DNA from 4 places in the Lacrimispora sp. 38-1 genome. Region 2 is predicted to be linked to each of the others. Evidence: riboswitches for the same ligand, from Rfam matches in the RefSeq annotation. Region 2 holds a riboswitch; each other region holds the start of a gene.

Region 1 (5,357 bases), on a different contig from region 2:
GCCCTGTCGAAAACTATATAGATAAGAAAAATGCCAGCTATCATGGTCTGTTTTCTTCCAGCGTAAAAGAAATGCATGAGGACTATTTAAGACCACAGGAAAACGGAAGCCGCAGTGATTGTGACTTTGTAACCATAGAGGGAGGCAGTCTGTCACTCACTGTTGCAGCTCATAAGGCATTCTCTTTCCATGCATCAGAATATACACAGGAGGAACTGACGGAAAAAGCCCATAATTATGAATTGATTCCTTCCGGCTTTACAGAATTCTGTGTGGACTACCGGCAGAACGGAATGGGATCGGAAAGCTGCGGACCGGAACTCCGGAAAGAATATATGTTTGAGGAAGAAGAATTTACATTTGAGTTTAAGATGGTGCCCGGAAGTAACCGGAACGGTTCCATGAAATAAATTCGAAATACGAAAATATGGAAGACAGGGGAGATGCATAAGCACCTCCCCTTATACTATTTCTCTAAAATCACCGCAATTGTTGGGCTTTCCTTTTTCCATGGAGTCCCAGACACGTCTGCATATGTACCACAGACTTTAAAGCCAGATGCTTCCACCTCTTTTATCAGAGTCGCTTCTGTATAATAGGTATTCCAGAGATAGTAAACAGAAGCTCCTGTTTTTGAAATAATGACGTATTGATCCAGGGTTACATTAACAGGATACTTGCAGCATCTTTTCAATTCAGCATATTCATCCTCCCGCCAGAAACCGTTGCTTTCATGAATATCCCATATCTGTTTTTCCTGGAAACTATCGAATTCATTTAAGGAAAAAGCATCAAACAAAAATTTACCTCCTGGTTTTAAACGGTCATAAACCTGTTTTAAAACGATTTTTCTTTTCTCAGGAGAAAGAGCACCGTAATCACAGTAAATCATTACTGCAAAATCAAATGTACGGTTTAATTCAAGGGAAAGATAGTTCTGACAGGAATAATCGATGTTTAACTTTTTTTCAGCAGCTGATTTTTTTGCATAATCAATGGAACGTGAGGAAAAATCCACTCCGGTTACATTAAATCCGGATTTTGAAAAGAATTCTCCATAGATTCCGGGACCGCACCCTAAATCCAGCAGCAGGGGATAGTCTTTGGGCGGAACCGTTTTGGCAATCCATTCCGCTGATTTCCGGATAAAATCCAGCTTTCGGCTGGCACCGTCAAATTCCGGATCAAGATGGGCTTTCAGCATTTGTCTGGAAATGTATTCATCATCCCAAAAAGGAATACTGGTTTCCTGATATAATTCAGGTCGTTTTAATAAATCTTTGATTTCATACAGCATAATGAGCGCCTCCTTATAAATTGGTAAAATAATAGCCGCGGACATTACTCCGCGGCTGTTCTTAAATCGATAAAGAAAAGACTGAGAGTAAATAAAATCAAAAAGCAGGCACAAAAATAAGGCTGACAATTCAGCTTTTAATTTTCGTCTGTTCCATTGATTTTTTTACTCTTTTCCAGCTATATCCATGTCTGCGAATTTATAACATCTGATATACCGGAATTTCTTCACCTCTTTTTATTATTTTTACCTTTTAATCATATTGCAGTATACACGTTTTGTCAATCATAAACCATCAGTTAATCAGCTGGCGCAGATAGGAAAGCAGACCCAGCCTGCGAAACGTTTCTAATAAAAAGGCGGCAAACAGAGTACCGCACACTGTGCTCATAAGAAAGGGAACAACAAAGAAGAAAACTGCAACTTCCTTTCCCAGTATCAGCACTGCAACCGGATAGCTGAGAAGAGCGCCGATCAGCCCGGTTCCTGTAATTTCTCCCACATAGGCCAAAAGAAGTTTTCCGGTCTTTTTAAACAGAAGCGCACTGAGATATGCCCCCACCATGCTTCCGGGGAAAGCCAGAAGCGTTCCGGTACCGGATAAGTTTCTGATGAGAGATGAGACAAATGCCATGGCAACTCCGTAAGCAGGACCTAAAAATACCCCTGCCAGTACATTTACCAGGTGCTGAATCGGGAAACATTTGGAGGCTCCGATGGGAATGGAAAAGCCGGAGAGCGAAACGGTGAGTGCTACCAGCATTCCGCCAGCCGCCAATTTTTTTATGGTAACTCCTGCAGAGGTCTGAGTGACAGCAGCTTTATTTAAATTTGTTTTCGGATTCATGATTTTTTCTCCTTTTAAGTCAATATCATTCGTCATAGATGTTGACAATCTCTCCGTCTAAAATCCGGTTCATATTTTTCATAGCGCAGAAATTACCGCACATGGAACAGGTATCTTCTTTTTCCGGTTTGGAAGATGCACGATACCTTCTTGCTTTTTCCGGATCAATGGACAGAGCAAACATTGCTTCCCAGTCCAGCCGTTTCCTTGCATCACTCATCTGGTAATCCCATTCTTTCGCACCCTTGATGCCTTTTGCCAGATCAGCAGCATGGGCTGCAATCCGGGCAGAGATAATGCCTTCCTTCACATCATCTGCATCAGGAAGCCTTAAATGTTCCGCAGGGGTCACGTAGCAGAGGAAAGAAGCTCCGGCAGCAGCAGCTATGGCCCCTCCGATGGCTGCGGTAATGTGATCATATCCGGGAGCAATGTCAGTGACGAGAGGCCCCAGTACATAAAAAGGTGCACCCTTACAGATAGTCTGCTGGATTTTCATATTGGCGGCGATCTGGTCCAGGGGCATATGTCCTGGTCCTTCAATAATTACCTGTACATCCTTTTCCCACGCACGGCGGGTCAGTTCCCCAAGGGTAACCAGCTCTTCAATCTGGGAAATATCAGAGGCATCCGCAATGCAGCCAGGTCGGCAGGCATCTCCAAGGCTTAATGTCACATCATGTTCCCGGCAGATTTCCAGAATACGGTCATAATGCTCATAGAATGGATTTTCATTTCCAGTCATCTCCATCCAGGCAAAGATGATGGAACCGCCTCTGGATACAATATTAGTCAGGCGTTTTGCCTCTTTAAAACGGTGCGCTGTCTGCTTGTTGATGCCTACGTGAATAGTCATGAAATCCACTCCGTCAAGGGCATGCATTTCCACAATCTGAATCCATTCTTCAGAAGTTATCTCCTTAAGAGGCTTATGATAATAAACAACGGCATCGTAAATGGGCACCGTTCCAATCATGGCCGGGCATTCTCCTGTCAGCCGTTTCCTGAATTTCCTTGTATCTCCGAAGGAACTTAAATCCATAATGGATTCAGCCCCCAGTGAAACCGCATCCTCTACCTTTTTTAATTCCAGATCCATGTCATTTAAATCTCTGGAAGTTCCAAGATTTACATTGATTTTTGTTTTCAGCATGGAACCGATGGCGTTTGGCTCCAGGCAGGTATGGTGTTTGTTGGCAGGGATAACTGCCTTACCTTGTGCAATCAGCTTTATAAGCTCCTCCGGTTTAATCCCTTCTTTTTTCGCTGTGATTTCCATTTCCCGCGTCATAATGCCTTTTCTTGCGGCATCCATCTGTGTGGTGTAATTCATATGTAGTCCTCCTTCATTATTTGGAGGGATTTACGGCTCTGGACAAAAAAAGAGCCCATACCAACAGGTACAGGCCCAGATCAATACATCCGTCTCGTATAAATCCCTACGTTGGCATTACCCAAATCAGGTTATAAAGGTCGAAGTTTGATAACTTCCTCTCAGCCCGCATACGAGCTCCCTCTTGTGGCACTAGTGTAGCACCGGTCTAAATGAATGTCAAGTGGAATTTGCTTAATCAAAGTGGGAGGATCAATCAGTTATTGCAGATTTCATCTCTCTTATGTAGCTGCAGATCGGTTCCACACAGTCTTTTCCATGCATGGCAGCCAGCTTCACAATGGCGCTTCCCACGATAATACCATCTGCATATTTACTTAATTCCTTCGCCTGTTCCGGTGTGGAAATTCCAAAGCCTATGGCACAGGGAATATCTTTGGAATTCTTTACAAGAGAAACCATATCTCCGATGTCAGAGGTGATTTCCTTTCTCACACCTGTTACGCCCATGGAAGAAACACAGTAAACAAATCCCTCTGCTTCTGAAGCAATGGCCGTAATCCGTTCCTTAGAAGTGGGAGCGATCAGAGAAATTAAGTCAATCCCGTACTTTTGGCAGATGGGATGAAGTTCATTCTTTTCTTCAAAAGGCATATCTGGCACGATAAGAGCATCGATGCCGCATTCTGCCGCATTTTTAATGAAACGCTCGCTTCCATATACAAATATGGGATTAATGTAAGTCATAAATGCCAGGGGCACATTTGTTTTTTGCCGAATGCGTGTGACAGTTTCGAAAATTTTATCTGAGGTAGTGCCGGAGGCAAGGGCGCGCTGGTCAGCTTCCTGGATCACGATTCCCTCTGCAACCGGATCAGAAAAAGGAATTCCCAGTTCTATGATATCGGCACCTGCCTTAGCCATGGCAGGAACCAGCTGCTCTGTAATTGCAAGGTCCGGGTCACCGGCTGTAATAAACGGGATAAATGCTTTCCCTTTTGCAAATGCTTCACTGATTCTACTCATAGATTTCTACCCCCTTGTAACGTGCAATTGCGGCCACATCCTTGTCTCCTCGGCCGGATAAGTTAATGACGATAACCTGGTCCTTTCCCATGGAAGGTGCAACTTTTCTGGCATAAGCCACGGCATGGGCGCTTTCAATGGCTGGTATGATTCCTTCCTTCCGGGATAAATATTCAAATGCATCTACCGCCTCGTTGTCGGTAACAGGAACATAATCTGCTCTTCCGGTATCAAACAGTGCGGCGTGCTCCGGTCCGATTCCCGGATAGTCAAGTCCTGCTGAGATGGAGTAAACCGGAGCGATCTGTCCGTATTCATCCTGGCAGAAGTAGGATTTCATACCATGGAAAATACCCACGGTTCCTGTGGAGATGGTGGCAGCATTTTTATCTGTATCAATGCCGTGTCCTGCAGCCTCACAGCCCACCAGCTTAACAGAGCTGTCTCCAATAAAATCATAAAACAGGCCCATGGCATTGCTGCCTCCGCCCACACAGGCGATCAGCATGTCGGGAAGCTTTCCTTCTGCTTTTAAGATCTGCTCCCTGACTTCCTTTCCGATGATGCTCTGGAAGTCCCGCACAATGGTGGGAAATGGGTGAGGTCCCATGACGGAACCCAGAACGTAGTGGGTATCCTCCACCCGGTTGGTCCATTCCCGGAGAGTTTCATTTACCGCATCCTTTAAGGTCTGCGTACCGCTGGTAACTGGATGAACCTTTGCACCCAGAAGCTCCATACGGAATACATTTAATGCCTGGCGGTCCGTATCCTCTTTTCCCATGAAGATTTCACATTCCATCCCCATTAAGGCTGCGGCAGTAGCAGTAGCCACTCCGTGCTGGCCTGCACCG
Region 2 (5,357 bases):
ATACGAATGAAAATGCTTCTGATCGTTATTCCGGTATTATGTGTGGTCATCATGCTGAGTTATAGTGCAAGTGTACGGACAGCAAAGAGGATCGTTGATCATGAGACCAGTGAGAGAATATCTGCAGAAAAGGAAATACAGAAAAATATTATTGAAAAAAACATGAATGATGCTGCTGAAATATCACGTGTTCTGGCAGTGTTTGCGGGGAATGGGTACAAAGATTATTCCCCTGATTATTACATTCATATTTTAGAGCCGGTTGTCAGGGATAATCCGTTTATTTTAGGGGCTGGATTCTGGTTTGAACCTTATCTGTATGATCAGTCCCAAAAATATATGGGACCCTATGTGTACAGGGATGGTGACCGGATTATTCCAACTTTCGAATACAGCAGCTCTGATTACGATTACTTTTCACAGAATTATTACACTCTTGCAAAAAAGACGGAAAAAACTGTCTGGACTGATATGTACTATGACCAGACCTCCAATTTGTATATGATTACCTGCTCTCAGCCTGTTACAGACGAAAACGGAACATATATCGGCTGTGTTACTGTTGATGTAGGTCTGTCTTCCATGCAGAAATTTATCTCAGACTACATTGCCAGATATGACGGTACAACCTATATTATTAACAGGGAAGGAACCTATCTTGCTGCGGAAGACGAAGCTGTGGTGAAGGCAAAAGGCAGCGTATACGATTCAGAAAATCAGTCCTTTCTTTTAGCAGTTTCTGAAATCATTTCCAATGAGGATGGAAGCACTTCCTATCACCGGAATAAACAAAAGATCAGTCTGTATTATAAAACGCTCAATGACCTGGGCTGGAAAATTGTTTTTGAGATTCCGGAGAGTTCCATTAATCAGCCTTTGCGTCAGCTGTCAGACACATTTATATGGATTTTCGGTCTTTCTCTGCTGTTTATGTCTTTCACTGTTTTTATTCTCACGGACAGAATTATTGACCGTCCGGTAAACGCTATTTTAAGAGAAATAAAAAGCATTGGAGAACGCCGGCTCGACCAGAAAGTGAGCAGTGAGCTGGTAACAAGATCAGATGAATTCGGATTAATAGGAAAGTCTCTTGAAGAAATGAAGCAGCAGATAAAGCAGAGCAGTGAAAAGCTTAATCAGTCTCTGAATGAGAATGTCGATTCCCAGAAACAGTTAATCCGGCAGAATCAGATCTTAACAGAGCGGGAAACCCAGATGTATCACAGTCTGAAATATGCAAATTCCCTGATGGAAGCCATTCCGGACACGGTATTCGTCATTTCCAAAGAAGGGGTATTTCTAGACGGTATCGGGGATATGGATCATTTGTTTTTTAAAAAGGATCAGTTTATCGGTAAAAATATTAAAGATGTGATGCCCCGCCGCATCGCGGCAAAGGGAAGTGAGCTGATCAGCCAGGTTTTTCTTACTGGAGAGAACCAGAAGATTGAATATGAATGGACCAGTGGACAGGTCAAAGAATATCATGAACTCAGGATTGTAAAATGGTTTGATGATAAAGTCATTGCAATTGCCAGAAACATAACGGAAACTCATAATTATATCAGGGAAATTGAAGAAATCAGTTATCATGATCAGGTGACCGGACTGCATAACAGAAGGTATTTTGATAAAAAAGCGAAAGAACTGGACCGGAAAGAAAATTATCCAATGAGCGTTATTTTTTCCGATCTCAACGGATTAAAGATGGTAAATGACTCCTTTGGCCACGAATATGGAGATTATATGCTGAAACGATTTGCTGAAATACTGGCGGATTCTGAAAAGGAAGGGGAATTGATCAGCCGTGTAGGCGGAGATGAGTTTGCTATTATTTTAAAAAAGACTGAGAAAGCGGAGACAGAACAGTATATCCGGGAATTAAAAGAAAAATGTGCAGGCGAGACCATCAATGGAATCGAGCTGTCGGTTTCATTCGGCTATTGCATTATAACGGATTCTGGTTTATCAGTTCTAAATGCCGTGAAGCTGGCAGAAGATGAGATGTATCAGAACAAATTATATGAGGCTTACAGCAGAAGAAGCAAAACACTGGATATTATATTAAACACCCTTCATGAAAAGAATCCAAGGGAGGAACAGCATTCCCAGAGGGTAGCAGAACTTTGTGAAACAATGGCCAGACAGATGGGGATGCCTGACAGTGACATTAAGAAGATTAAGGCAGCCGGGCTGCTCCACGACATCGGAAAAATTGGAATTCAGGAAGCGCTGCTGAATAAACCGGGTATGCTAACAGAAGATGAATATCAGGAGATCCGCAAGCATTCAGAAATTGGATACCGCATATTAAACACCTCCCCCAATATGTCGGAAATAGCAGAGATTGTTTTATGCCACCATGAACGGTGGGATGGAAAGGGGTACCCAAAGGGAAGAAGCAAAACAGATATTCCGCTGTATGCTAGAATTATATCTATTGCTGACGCCTACGATGCCATGACAAGTGACAGAAGTTACCGGAGGGCACTGCCGGCTGCTTATGCAAGAAATGAACTGATCCGGGGTGCAGGAAAGCAGTTTGATCCGGAGCTGGTTGATTTTTTTGTCAATCATGTAATCGGATTGAATTGACTTCGGATGTCTGCTGTGTTAAAATCGAGAAAAATCAATATAGTTTTGGGGAGCTGGTGACCCGGCTGAGAGGAAGTTTTGAACTTCGACCCGTTTAACCTGATTTGGGTAATGCCAACGTAGGGACAGCCACTCTTACTGAATATCATGAGATATGTCTTTCCTGGCATATCTCATTTTTTTCCCTCAAAACCAGGAAAAGGAGATAAGAAAATGTTTGAACAGATCATTACAAATGTAAGAAACAAGGTACCACTGGTTCATGCAATCACAAACTATGTGACTGTAAACGACTGCGCCAACATCATACTGGCCAGCGGAGGATCCCCGATTATGGCGGATGACATCAATGAGGTCCGTGACATCACTGCTATTTCTTCTGCTCTGGTGCTCAATATGGGAACCCTGAATGAGAGAACGGCTGCGTCCATGACTGCAGCAGGAAAAACAGCAAATAAATGCGGCCTTCCTGTTGTTTTGGATCCTGTGGGAGCAGGGGCATCAGCATATCGGAATAAAACAGCATTTCAGCTTTTGGAAGAGATAAAATTTTCCGTGATTAAAGGAAATATATCTGAAATTAAATTTCTGGCTGCAGGAGAAGGTAGAACCTCAGGAGTAGATGCCTGTGAAGCTGATAAAGTAACAGAGGAGAATTTAAAGAGTGTGGCAGAATTTGCAAGAGCGTTTTCAAAAAGAACCGGCTCTGTCATTGTGATTACTGGTGCCATTGATCTGGTGGCAGATAAGGCCCATGTGTATGCAATCAGAAACGGCCATTCCATGATGAGTAAAATGACTGGAACGGGCTGTATGCTTTCCGCTGTTACCGGAAGCTATATTGGTGCCAATCCCGGTGATATTTTTAACGCATCAGCAGCTGCCGTATGCGGGATGGGTTTGTGCGGTGAACGGGCATATGAGAGAATGTGTGAGCTTCATGGAGGCACCGGTACATACCGTATGCTTTTGATTGATGAAATGAGCGGACTGGATGAAAAAATGCTGGAAGAAGGTGCAAAGTATGAATGTATCTAAAGAAAACATGCTTTTGTATGTGGTCACTGACCGGACGTGGCTTGGCAGCAGCAGGCTTCATGAGCAGGTGGAGGAAATCCTGGAAACTGGTGCTACCTTTATCCAGCTGAGGGAAAAAAATCTTGATTTTGACAGCTTTGTAGCCGAAGGGAAGGAGATTAGAAGAATTACATCAAAGTATAGAATTCCCTTTGTGATCAATGACAACATTAGAGTTGCTCTGGCTGTGGGAGCAGACGGGGTTCATGTAGGCCAGAAGGACTTAGAGGCAAAAAAATGCAGGGAACTGATCGGAGATGACAAGATACTTGGAGTATCCGCCCAGACAAAAGAACAGGCACTTCTGGCTGAAAAAAACGGTGCAGATTATATCGGGGTGGGAGCAGTTTTTGAAACTTCTACAAAAACCGATGCCAGCCCCGTTTCCTTTGAGACTTTAAAAGAAATCTGCAGTTCCGTATCCATTCCGGTCATTGCCATAGGAGGAATTAATGAGGATAATATCTTAAAGCTGAAAGGGAGCAATATTGACGGAGTAGCCGTGATTTCCGCAGTGTTTGCTGCCAGGGATAAGAAACAGGCAGTGAAGTCCCTTTTATCCCTGGCAAAGGAGGCGGTTTTATGAAAAAGGTTTTGACGATTGCGGGCTCCGACTGCAGCGGAGGCGCCGGTATTCAGGCAGATTTAAAGACAATGACTGTCCACAAGGTATATGGAATGAGTGTAATAACGGCTCTGACCGCCCAGAATACCACAGGTGTTACATCAATTATGGATGTGACACCTGAATTTGCAGGACAGCAGATGGATTGTATTTTTACAGACATTATTCCGGATGCAGTTAAAATCGGTATGGTTTCAAACAGCGGGATTATAGAGACGATTGTGGGAAAGCTGACAGAATACAGCGTGAAAAATCTGGTAGTTGATCCTGTTATGATATCAACCAGCGGCTCGAAACTGCTTTCTGAAAAGGCGATGGATGCGCTTGTTACCCAACTGCTGCCTATGGCCCTTCTTGTCACACCGAATATTCCGGAAGCGGAGGCACTTTGGAATATGAAAATCGGCAGCAAACGCGACATGGAAAAAGCGGCGGAGGCAATCTTTCAAAAGCTGAACTGCGCAGTCCTGATAAAAGGAGGTCATTTAACGGAGAGTTCCGATGATCTTTTGTATACAAAAGAAAAAATGATATGGATAACAGGCAGACGCATTGACAATCCCAATACGCATGGGACCGGCTGCACGCTGTCGTCTGCAATTGCCTGCAGCCTTGCAAATGGCTGTTCCCTGGAACAGAGCGTAAAAAATGCCAAAGCGTATATTACCGGAGCTTTAAATGACCAGTTAAATATCGGTAAGGGCAGCGGTCCGTTAAATCATATGTGGGGATTGACATAAACTGTAAACTGTTATAGTATTAAGTAAACTACAAGTTTACTTTTTGAAAATAACGGAATTACAGGAGGAACAGCAATTGGGAGCGGAAGAACGAAAGCAACTGGAGAAAGAAATTAAGAGAAAGGATATTATTGATGCTGCTGAGAAAGTTTTCTTTGCAAACGGATATGAGAATTCTTCCATGGATGCCGTTGCGAAGAAAGCGGAATTCAGCAAACGAACTGTTTATGTGTATTTTAACAGCAAGGAACAGATCTATTTCGAAATTATGATCAGAGGTTACAGGAAACTTCTCAAGATGATGGAAGAAGGGTTTGAAA
Region 3 (5,357 bases), on a different contig from region 2:
AATTGTTAAGTTCTAGTATTCTATCACCAACATCTTCAGGGCAATGAGCATCCGATGCTGTAATGATTTTGACATTATTATTACTCATTATTTTTAGCATTTCTTCATCCATACCTAGTGTGGCTGTATTAGGACAACGTCGAAATACTCCACTATTTTGTTCTGCGTACATATCATTTTTAGAAAGCTCCATTGCTAAACTAGCGTAGTATTCTGTTAGAGAATATGATGGTTTATGTCCAAAAAGTTTAATCGCATCGGGATGAGCTATACCGTCATATATGCCACTTTTAGCAAGTGAAACAGATGTTTCAAAATATCTATGGTATATTTCATCGACATTAATTCCATTCCAATGCTCCTCCTTATGGTCAAAGGCAAAATCATCAACAAAATGAACGCTACCTAGCAAAAAATCAAAATCTTTATCTTTAGTTAATTCTACAACTAAATCTTCAAACTCTTTGAAATAGCATATCTCAAGACCAAACTTAATCTTAACAGGGAATTGATTGTTTCTAATTTGCTTGATTAGTGACAAATATTTTTCCAGTTTCAGAACTCCTGCTTTTCTGTGAAACCATGTATCTACATAATTGCTATAAGCACAAACAGAATCGTACATAGGAACAAATTCTTCAAACCGATAACAATGCTCAAGTAGCCAAATCTCATCTAATTGCTTTTCAACTGCTTTGTTAACAAATTGATTTACCCATTCATACGTATATTCTCCTCGTTCAATATGAATATGACCGTCTACCATACTGCCACTTCCTTATCTGATTTTTTGTTAGAGAAAATAACTTCACAAATAAAATATTCAAATATCCAGTCGGGCAATTCCTTATGCCACTTATCCTTTTAGCAAACTACGTTTTGTCGCTTTTCTAATCTCCTGCTTGCCTCATTACTAGATATTTTAATGCAAAAACGACAAAACCATGCCTATTCGATTTGTCGTTTATAGGGTTTTGTCGTTTTTAAATTATCTGCGATAAAACCATTCCTACCCAGTCTTTATAAGGGTTCCCGGACTTCCGGAGTTTTGTCGGTAATTTTTCGGTTATATTTACTACTATTTTGTCGTTTTTCTGTATATTTCCCAGATAACACAAAATTCTTATTCAGTACGTAACCACCCAGCAGGCTGCTTTCTATCTGCACCAACATAATAGAAAGTCCAGATAATGGGGATTTATATTAAGTATATTATACAGCACCTTTTTATAAAATTCCACATGAAACGCTGTTGAATTTACGCAAACAATATCCTTACGTTTTATAAATAGAAAAAATGGTCTCCTTGATTTTTCAAATAAAAACAACTTATTCATACCAGTCAATCCAATTCTCACCGCAATATTCTTCTATAAGTTTAACAACTCTACTAATATATCTTTTAGATGAATCCGTTTCATTATTTGCCGGATACCATAAATTGACTTGGCCAAATCCAAATTTATTTTCTTTTGTCCTTGGTGCCCACCATTCGGTCTTTTTAAATCTAACACTTCTGGAGAGTAAGACAACATTCTCTTTTTTTGCTAAAATATTGTATAAATTAGTAAACACTTTACCATCTTCATGCTGTAGCTTTACTGCCTGATGATTTCGAAAGACCGTGGCATACTTATACCATCCAACATATTTTGATGTTTCTCTTTATCCCGGCTTATGGCTATCTGGAAGAGAAAATAAACTATTTTGTTTTCAGGTTTTTGGTATTAGTTAAATTAGAATTTAACGTATTAGTGTACATTGAAAACTTAATATTGATAGTTAGCAGGTTTGATGATATTCTACTTATAAAAAGATTATTACACTGGTTTTATGGAGGTGACAAAAATGTCTATAACTATTTATAATGATTGTGATGAACAAGAGTTTTTTAATTCAGTTCGTATAAATGGAATGCTTGAGCACAATATGAAAAAAACAAACGGTAAATTAAAAGTACCAAATATAGAGTTTACAAATATAGCACGAAATGAAAAGGAAGTTATTGTGGGAGGTGTATCGGGATCTACTTATCTCTCATCCTTAGAAATAGAGGTTCTTTGGGTGCAGGAAGCTTATAGAGGACAAAAAATAGCATCACGTTTATTGGAAGTAATTGAACATCAAGCAAAAGCCTCCGGATGCCAGATTGCTCACCTGACGACATATTCTTTTCAAGCTCCACTTTTTTATCAAAAGCAAGGATATGTTATTTGTGGGGAAGTCAACGGTTTTCCAGATGATATCAGACTATATACATTAAAGAAACAGTTATAATTTATAGTAAATATTATGAGCATAATGTAAGGCCAATAAAATTGAATATGTAAAGAGAATTCCTAACTATCAGTATAAACTGGTAGTTTTTTATTGTAGTTAATCCAGAAAACTGAAATTTAAAGGAGGTATTATGATAATTTTTAAAATGTTTATAGGATTTATCTGTTTTGCGTTTCTCTGCCTGAAACTTCCTGCCATTTAGTTTGGTCATTTTATGGTATTCCTTAGGTGGAAATTGATTGATCTGCGTAAGAAATTAAAGTTGGAAAAGCAAGGAATCGTTGTCTTTTCGCCCCTTTGGGCTTAAAATGTTTTGCGGCAGGCAGGGAGCCGGGAAAACCATGACTATGGTGTGGTATTTAGTACCAGAATGCACCTTTGGAGAGCTTAAGTGATCTGTTAAAATACCACAATTGTGATGATGGTATGAAATTTGCAATTGATGAAATACAGAACGAATTCTCTTCTGCTGTTACAAAGGATTTCCCGGAAACTTTGTTAAGTGAAATTTCAATGCAACGTAAGCAGAAAATAACCATTTTATCATCTTCACAGGTGTTTACCCTTGTTGCATCTCTCCCGGCTTCTTCCTCTGATGCACCTGAACGGAAATGCAGCATTCAAAATAAATCTCTTTTTCCTTTTATTTGTCTTGCATAATCACACGTATAGTAGTATTATTATTCATAACAATTTAATACCGGGGAGCTTGCGGGTGTTTTTACCCAAACAGGCTGAGAGGAAGGTGTGACTTTCGACCCATTAACCTGATTTGGATAATGCCAACGTAGGGACGACTGAATTTATAAGTAATATGGGAAGTTGCCAATCAGGCAGCTTCCTATTTTTTTAAGGAGGATTAAAATCATGATAAAAATCAATGGCATTTTTCATGAAGCAGCAGGAAAAACTCTGGCAGAATATCTGGCAGGTACCAGATACAATCCCAAGCGGATTGCTGTTGAATGGAACGGAGTAATCGTTACAAAAGAGCATTATGAGAAAACAGTACTTCAAAATGGTGATGTTGTTGAGGTAGTCAGTTTTGTAGGAGGAGGTTGATATGAACAACATTCCTACAATGGATGAAATGAGGAGAGCTCTTGACAATCGGAACGGAAAGTCTTTGCAGGATAAGTTCGCAAGCTCCACTGTCGCTATCTGCGGGCTTGGAGGTCTTGGATCAAATATTGCTGTTTCCCTTGCCCGTGCAGGCGTGGGCAGGCTGATTCTGATTGATTTTGATAAAGTGGATGTTTCTAATCTCCACCGCCAGCAGTATAAGGCTTCCCAAACCGGTTGTTTCAAAACAGAGGCTCTTGCTGCAAACTTAAAGGAAATCGCACCATATATAAGAGTCATCACACATACCAGGAAAATCGATGAGAATAACTTTAATGAAATGCTTTGTAATGCGGATATCATTTGTGAGGCCTTCGATGGGGCTGAGGCTAAAGCTATGCTGGTAAACAGTGTGCTGGAAAAGATGTCTGAAAGGTATCTGATCGCCGCTTCCGGAATGGCAGGAATTGATTCCGCTAACGTTGTAAGAACCAGAAGAATTACAGATCATTTCTACCTCTGTGGAGATGAAGTTAGTGATGTAGAGGATAATATTGGACTTATGTCCTCACGAGTCATGTTGTGCGCCGCACATCAGGCACATATGGTGCTCCGCATTCTTGCAGAAAAATATGAAGCTTGAATTACAGAAAGAAGGTAGACATTATGCAATCAAACGACAAACTGATTATTGGCGATCAGGAATTTAGTTCCCGGTTCATTCTGGGTTCCGGAAAATATTCCCTGAGCCTGATTGAAGCAGCGGTAAAGGATGCCGGTGCAGAAATCATTACCCTTGCCGTTCGCCGAGCCAATACGAAAGAACAGGAAAACATTCTGGATTACATTCCGAAAGGGGTCACACTGCTTCCCAATACTTCCGGCGCAAGAGATGCCGGGGAAGCAGTGCGAATCGCCAGGCTTGCAAGAGAATTAGGGTGCGGTAACTTTGTGAAGATTGAAATTATGCGGGACTCCAAATATCTGCTGCCCGATAATCAGGAAACCATCAAGGCCGCAGAAATTCTTGCAAACGAAGGATTTGTGGTTTTGCCTTATATGTATCCCGATTTGAATACAGCTCGTGATCTGGTGAGTGCTGGTGCTGCTGCTATTATGCCGCTTGCTTCTCCCATCGGCTCCAACAAGGGACTCGCTACACGGGAGTTTATTCAGATCTTAATAGATGAGATCGATCTTCCAGTCATAGTTGATGCCGGCATTGGCCGGCCTTCCCAGGCTTGTGAGGCAATGGAAATGGGCGCCGCGGCAATTATGGCAAATACTGCTCTTGCTACAGCCGGGAACCTCCCTCTGATGGCATCTGCATTTCGTCAGGCAATCGATGCGGGAAGAAAGGCATATCTTTCTGGTCTTGGAAGAGTTCTTGTACGCGGAGCAGCTGCCTCCGACCCTCTGACCGGTTTTCTGCATAACTAGGGGGGCATTATATGGAAAATAAATTTTTGGTTGATTCTGAGTATTTGTCAGAAGCCGTTCTTGAGAAGAAACATCTACTGGAAACGGATCCGTCATGCCGCAAAAATCACATGGAGTATCTGCCTGGAATGGAACAAATTCAATCCGGTATCTGCGAAAAGGTTATATCTCAGATGAAGTCCTATGACTACTCCCAATATACTGCAAAAGATGTTATGTCAGCATTGGATCATGAGATTTGTTCGCTGGAAGATTTCAAAGCGCTGTTATCACCTGCGGCAGAATCCTTTCTTGAGCAGCTGGCCCGCAAAGCGAGACTGGAAACCAGCAGGCACTTTGGCAATACAGTATATCTTTTTACTCCGCTGTATATTGCAAACTATTGTGAAAACTACTGTGTGTATTGCGGATTTAACTGTTATAACCATATCAGACGTATGAAGCTGAGCATGGAGCAGATTGAGCATGAAATGAAGATTATTGCAGACAGCGGTATGGAGGAAATCCTGATACTTACAGGAGAAAGCCGTACTCAGAGTGATGTGGCCTACATTGGTGAAGCCTGTAAGCTGGCC
Region 4 (5,357 bases), on a different contig from region 2:
TTTACCCAAAATGCTTTTGTCAATGGGAATATCATCTGCATAGTGGATTCCTTTTTTTGTAGTGCGCCCCATCTGTGGATAAGCTGGTATGAAATGAATCCGTTTCTGGCCGCTGGCCGTAAGTACTGCTGCAAGTTCTGCTCCGATATTTCCCCTGAGGACGGAATCTGTTTTTTTATAAATATAGGGAATTCCGGACTTTCGTGCGTGCTCTGTTATGGAAAACACAGCTGCATAGGCGTCCTTCTGGTTTAAGTGACGGGTTTCGGCATCTACCACCAGGACATCAGTATTGGGGGTTAAATCGGACGTATTAAACTCAAAATCCAAAGTTACATACGCAGCTGCACCTCTTGCTGATAACTGAACACTGGTATCCAGCGCGCCCGTAAAATCATCTGATATTATTAATAATTTAATCATGTAATTACCTTTTCCATCTGCTTTTATCAGGTTCTTCAAAACGCCCTTGATTGATAAAAATATGATACCATACAGGAATGGGTTCACCAACCAATTAAGTGGCTATTTTGGTTCATTTATGAAACACACAATAAAAACGTCGCATGCAATTTTGTGCGTTTTGTACAAAATAATTTTATAGCTTTCAAAGAAATGTGAAATATGGTATAATAAAGGACGAAGCAAATGTTCCAAATATGAACGATTTGGAACGGAAACAGGGATTTACCACTTACAATATAACGGGAGAAGAACTATGCGGAAAGAATACTTAATGGAATCAACAGATGTCTTAAGCCAGCTGGAGACATCGCATCAGGGACTTTCGGACTCTCAGGTGGAGGAGAGAAGGTCAAAGTACGGGCTGAACAAACTGAAGGAAGGAAAAAAGCCCGGTCTGATTCAAAAATTTTTAAAAGAGCTTGCTAACTTTATGACGATTGTTCTGATTGTTGCAGCGGTCATTTCAGGAGTAACTTCGATTTATGCGGGCGAAAGCATGATCGATACCCTTATTATTATTTCTGTGGTTATCATTAATGCAGTACTTGGAGTCTATCAGCAATCGAAAGCAGAGTCTGCAATTGAATCCTTACAGGAGATGGCGGCGGCCACATCAAAGGTAATCCGGAACGATAAACTCATCATTGTCCGCTCCGAAGAACTTGTCCCTGGTGACATCATCCTTTTGGAAGCAGGGGACTGTGTACCTGCTGATTCCAGGATTTTGGAATCTGCCAGCTTAAAGGTGGAAGAAGCAGCGCTGACCGGAGAATCCGTATCCGTATCCAAGATTACGGAAGTGGTTGGAGACGGATCAGGAGAGGTTGCGCTGGCAGACAGAAAGAACATGGTCTATACTGGTTCTACTATCGTATATGGAAGAGGAAAGGCTGTAGTATGTTATACCGGCATGGAAACGGAAATCGGTCATATTGCCGATGCGCTCAATACAGCCAAAGAGGAAGAGACTCCGCTGCAGATTAAATTAGACCAGCTTTCCAAAGTACTGTCCATCATGGTTCTTGGAATCTGTGCTCTTATGTTTGCCATAGATTTATTAAGGATTGGCATGTCTGGAAGCGGGATCCATTTAGAACAGATCATTGATACCTTTATGGTTGCAGTTTCTCTGGCGGTAGCTGCAATTCCGGAAGGTCTGGCGGCAGTTGTCACCATTCTGCTTTCCATCGGTGTGACAAAGATGTCAAAGAAACACGCCATTATCAGAAGACTGACAGCAGTGGAAACACTGGGCTGTACTCAGATTATCTGCTCGGATAAGACGGGAACCTTAACACAGAACAAAATGACGGTTGTGGAACATTCTGCTTCTGACGAAACCCTTCTTATGACTGCCATGTCACTGTGCTGTGATGCGGAATTGGACATGGACAGTTCACAGGCAGTGGGAGAACCTACGGAATGTGCCCTGGTCAATGATGCATTTAAAAATGGTTTGTCAAAGCCGGAGCTGGCAAAGGAATATGTAAGAATTGGAGAAGCACCCTTTGATTCCGTCAGAAAGATGATGTCAACGGTTCATAAAAAAGCAAATGGTACAGTGATACAGTTTACAAAAGGTGCGCCGGATGAGGTTTTAAAACGATGCACCAGGGTTTATACAGGCGGCGGCATCGCTGATATGACAGATGAAATGCGTGAAGCCATTTTAAAAGCAAATAAAAGCATGGCGGATAATGCGCTCAGGGTTTTGTGCGGTTCCATGAGAGAGTGGGGCAGCGCTCCTTCGGCCGTTGAGCCGGAAATACTGGAAAAGGATCTGGTGTACCTGGGTCTTTCTGGAATGATCGATCCGGTACGTCCTGAAGTAAAAGCAGCGATTACAGAATGCCAGGAAGCAGGTATCCGGCCGATTATGATTACCGGAGACCATAAGGATACAGCTGTTGCCATTGCAAAAGAGCTTGGAATTCTTGAAAATGAAAGCATGGCGGTTACTGGTGCTGAGCTTCAAAAGATCTCTGATGAAGAACTGGAAAAGACAATAAAGAATTATTCTGTTTACGCAAGAGTTCAGCCGGAACATAAGGTACGTATTGTCAGGACATGGAAGAAGCTTTCCAAAGTAACTGCCATGACAGGAGATGGTGTGAACGACGCACCTTCCATTAAAGAAGCGGATATCGGTGTGGGAATGGGAATTACCGGAACAGATGTTACAAAAGATGTTGCAGATATGGTGCTGGCCGATGACAATTTTGCGACTATTGTGGCCGCTGTGGAAGAGGGACGCCGTATTTACGATAATATCCGCAAGGCGATCCAGTTTTTACTTTCCTCAAATCTTGCAGAGGTAATTGCCGTATTTGTCGCCAGCCTTTTAGGGTTTACAATTTTAAAGCCGGTGCATCTGTTGTGGATTAACCTGATTACAGACTGTTTTCCTGCCATTGGTCTTGGTATGGAAGCAGAAGAAGGCGATATTATGAAACGCGCTCCAAGAAGTCCCAAAGATGGCGTATTTTCCGATGGCATAGGGGCCGAAACAGCATTTCAGGGCTGGATGATCGCGATCCTTACTCTGGCTGCGTACTTTATCGGGCATTATATGGAAAGCGGAGTATGGGAGATTGCGGAGAGTTCCGATGGTATGACGATGGCATTTTTAGCCCTGTCTCTTCTTGAAATGTTTCATTCCTTTAATATGCGTTCCAGAAAGGAATCCATCTTTCAATTAAAATCACGGAATAACTTTCTGACCGCATCGTTAGCGGTATCCTTTGTTTTGACAACTGCCGTAATTTATGTTCCGTTTTTAAGAGAAGCATTTTCATTTGAGCATATTTCATTTGTAGAATATCTTGTAGCGATATTGATTTCCGTTTCCATCATTCCGATTGTGGAGATTATGAAACGGTTGAAGCATAAAAAGAAATAAGTGTAACAACGAAAAATACCGTCCGGATGGACGGTATTTTACACTTGTATGTCTGACTTCAGGGGCGCACGTACCCCGCTAAACTTTAACCATTTACCGCCTGACGTTTCATCTGGCTGATGGCTTCGATGACCGGAGGCAGATATAATATTACTATAGTAACAACCATCTCAGGAACAATATAGGTGGCGTTATATCCAAAGGTATATAAAAGCGGGTTCATGCCTTCCGGTGCATAGGAAGCAAAGAATATATAACCGGATATAACATGGCAGAGGTATCTGCCCAAAACACCTGTAACATAACCAGGAATCAGACCATACTTTCTATTATGAAATAATCCCGAAAGTCCCAGGCATCCAAATGCAACCGGATAGTCCAGGAGGAACTGAACGGGGGCATAGATATATGGCTCCACAATAAATTGAAGAATTCCGTATGCCACTCCTGTCATGATTCCGGCCTTAACGCCGTAGATATAGCCGGTCAGACAGATGAACAGCATGGAGAACAGTGTGATGGAACCTCCAAACGGGAGTGAGGCAAATTTGATGAAAGAAGCCACCAGCGCCAGTGCCATCGCGCCTGCGCAGGTTACCATCTGGCGGGTTTTCAGCTGTCTTGTAGGCAGGTTTTTGCCAGTAAGCAGATGAAGTCCAAGCAGAATCACCAGAAGCGCAGCAACCACCAGACCGTATCCGCCTGGTTTTAAGAAGTATTCTCCGGATTCCTGAGAATAGGTTAGAAAAAATGACATTAAAAAACCTCCTTTATATGCACAGGAGGGGACTACTACTATTGCTTCCTTCCGCCGGCATTATCCGGTTCAAGTAGTAAGGGTCAGGTAAATACCATTCTCAGCCTAAGGCTCCCCCAGCGTGTCATAATTTTTTCATTTCGGTGTGAGTATAACTGAAATAAAAGGGATTGTCAAGCTATTTGAACCTGTAAAAATAAGTATAAAAAAGTAAATTAAGCACAACCTAGTAAAGCAGTGCATCATTGCATTTTTTCGGATTAAAAATACAGATGCGGAGGTTGTGTATATGACAGGCTTTATCATAGCTCTGATATCAGGAGCGCTAATGAGTATACAGGGAGTATTAAATACGGGAGTGTCCAAACAGACAAGTATGTGGGTGTCCACCGGCTGGGTTCAGCTGACCGCCTTTTTAACCTGCCTGATTTTATGGTATTTTTCAGGAAGGGACGATATTTCAGCCCTTCTTACGGTTCACCCCAAATACATGCTGATCGGAGGTATTCTAGGCGCATTCATTACTTATACAGTTGTAAAAAGTATGGGGACCTTGGGTCCGGCTAAAGCCGCGCTGATTATAGTAGTATCCCAGATAGTGGTGGCTTATGCAGTGGAGGTATTTGGATTATTCGGTGTGGAAAAAGTGGGATTTGAGTGGAAAAAACTGATTGGGGCAGTTGTAGCCATCATAGGCATTATAATCTTTAACTAATTTGGAAATAGTGCTTGTATTTACTTATTTCTTTAGGTAGAATAGGTACAAGGGCTGAGGATGGGATCCTTTTTTGCAAAATTTTGTAAAGGGAGGATTCCATGAACTATCATAGGATTAAGATCGCAGCCATAGCTATATGTGTAATCATATGCAGCATCTGCTATGGCTTAAACAGAAATCATATATACCCGGAAGAAAAAGCTTTTGTTTCTATTCAGGAGCCGCCTGTTTCCTCAATGGAGGAAACTCCGGCCTCGGATTCCCTGAAAGCACCGGAAGAACCGTCACGTATTTGCTATGTACATATATGCGGAGAGGTGGTTTCTCCGGGAGTCTATGAGCTGGAGGAGGGAAGCCGTATTTTTCAGGCTGTCGCGGTGGCCGGAGGCTTTACGGAGAATGCAGCTGCCGATACGTTAAACATGGCAGAGCAGGTCAAAGATGGTATGAAGATTCAGGTGCCGGATCAGGAGGAAGCCAAAAGGCTTTTGGATCAGGGAACATCTTCCTTGAAAAAT

What was found. A riboswitch is a leader RNA that binds a small molecule or an ion and turns the genes downstream of it on or off. The one in region 2 is predicted to bind thiamine pyrophosphate.
Region 1: another riboswitch for thiamine pyrophosphate. It lies ahead of thiC (phosphomethylpyrimidine synthase ThiC); the one in region 2 lies ahead of thiM (hydroxyethylthiazole kinase).
Region 3: another riboswitch for thiamine pyrophosphate. It lies ahead of thiS (sulfur carrier protein ThiS); the one in region 2 lies ahead of thiM (hydroxyethylthiazole kinase).
Region 4: another riboswitch for thiamine pyrophosphate. It lies ahead of thiT (energy-coupled thiamine transporter ThiT); the one in region 2 lies ahead of thiM (hydroxyethylthiazole kinase).

What each region holds. Positions count from the first base shown of each region.
Region 1 is NZ_JBANEW010000066.1:27,514-32,870, reverse strand. Features, by position in the region: gene V7D18_RS19595 (glycoside hydrolase family 2 TIM barrel-domain containing protein) at 1-410, shown strand, start outside; gene V7D18_RS19590 (class I SAM-dependent methyltransferase) at 467-1,297, opposite strand; gene thiW (energy coupling factor transporter S component ThiW) at 1,593-2,144, opposite strand; gene thiC (phosphomethylpyrimidine synthase ThiC) at 2,170-3,477, opposite strand; TPP riboswitch at 3,563-3,671, opposite strand; gene trpA (tryptophan synthase subunit alpha) at 3,730-4,503, opposite strand; gene trpB (tryptophan synthase subunit beta) at 4,496-5,357, opposite strand, start outside.
Region 2 is NZ_JBANEW010000043.1:206,852-212,208, forward strand. Features, by position in the region: gene V7D18_RS09315 (HD domain-containing phosphohydrolase) at 1-2,595, shown strand, start outside; TPP riboswitch at 2,632-2,739, shown strand; gene thiM (hydroxyethylthiazole kinase) at 2,809-3,633, shown strand; gene thiE (thiamine phosphate synthase) at 3,620-4,258, shown strand; gene thiD (bifunctional hydroxymethylpyrimidine kinase/phosphomethylpyrimidine kinase) at 4,255-5,037, shown strand; gene V7D18_RS09335 (TetR/AcrR family transcriptional regulator) at 5,114-5,357, shown strand, end outside.
Region 3 is NZ_JBANEW010000099.1:251,926-257,282, forward strand. Features, by position in the region: gene V7D18_RS26800 (PHP domain-containing protein) at 1-766, opposite strand, end outside; gene V7D18_RS26805 (hypothetical protein) at 1,330-1,575, opposite strand; gene V7D18_RS26810 (GNAT family N-acetyltransferase) at 1,849-2,277, shown strand; TPP riboswitch at 2,972-3,091, shown strand; gene thiS (sulfur carrier protein ThiS) at 3,148-3,342, shown strand; gene thiF (thiamine biosynthesis protein ThiF) at 3,344-3,985, shown strand; gene V7D18_RS26825 (thiazole synthase) at 4,009-4,782, shown strand; gene thiH (2-iminoacetate synthase ThiH) at 4,794-5,357, shown strand, end outside.
Region 4 is NZ_JBANEW010000055.1:147,022-152,378, reverse strand. Features, by position in the region: gene V7D18_RS14840 (four-carbon acid sugar kinase family protein) at 1-423, opposite strand, end outside; gene V7D18_RS14835 (cation-translocating P-type ATPase) at 719-3,364, shown strand; gene thiT (energy-coupled thiamine transporter ThiT) at 3,450-4,121, opposite strand; TPP riboswitch at 4,151-4,249, opposite strand; gene V7D18_RS14825 (DMT family transporter) at 4,411-4,836, shown strand; gene V7D18_RS14820 (helix-hairpin-helix domain-containing protein) at 4,938-5,357, shown strand, end outside.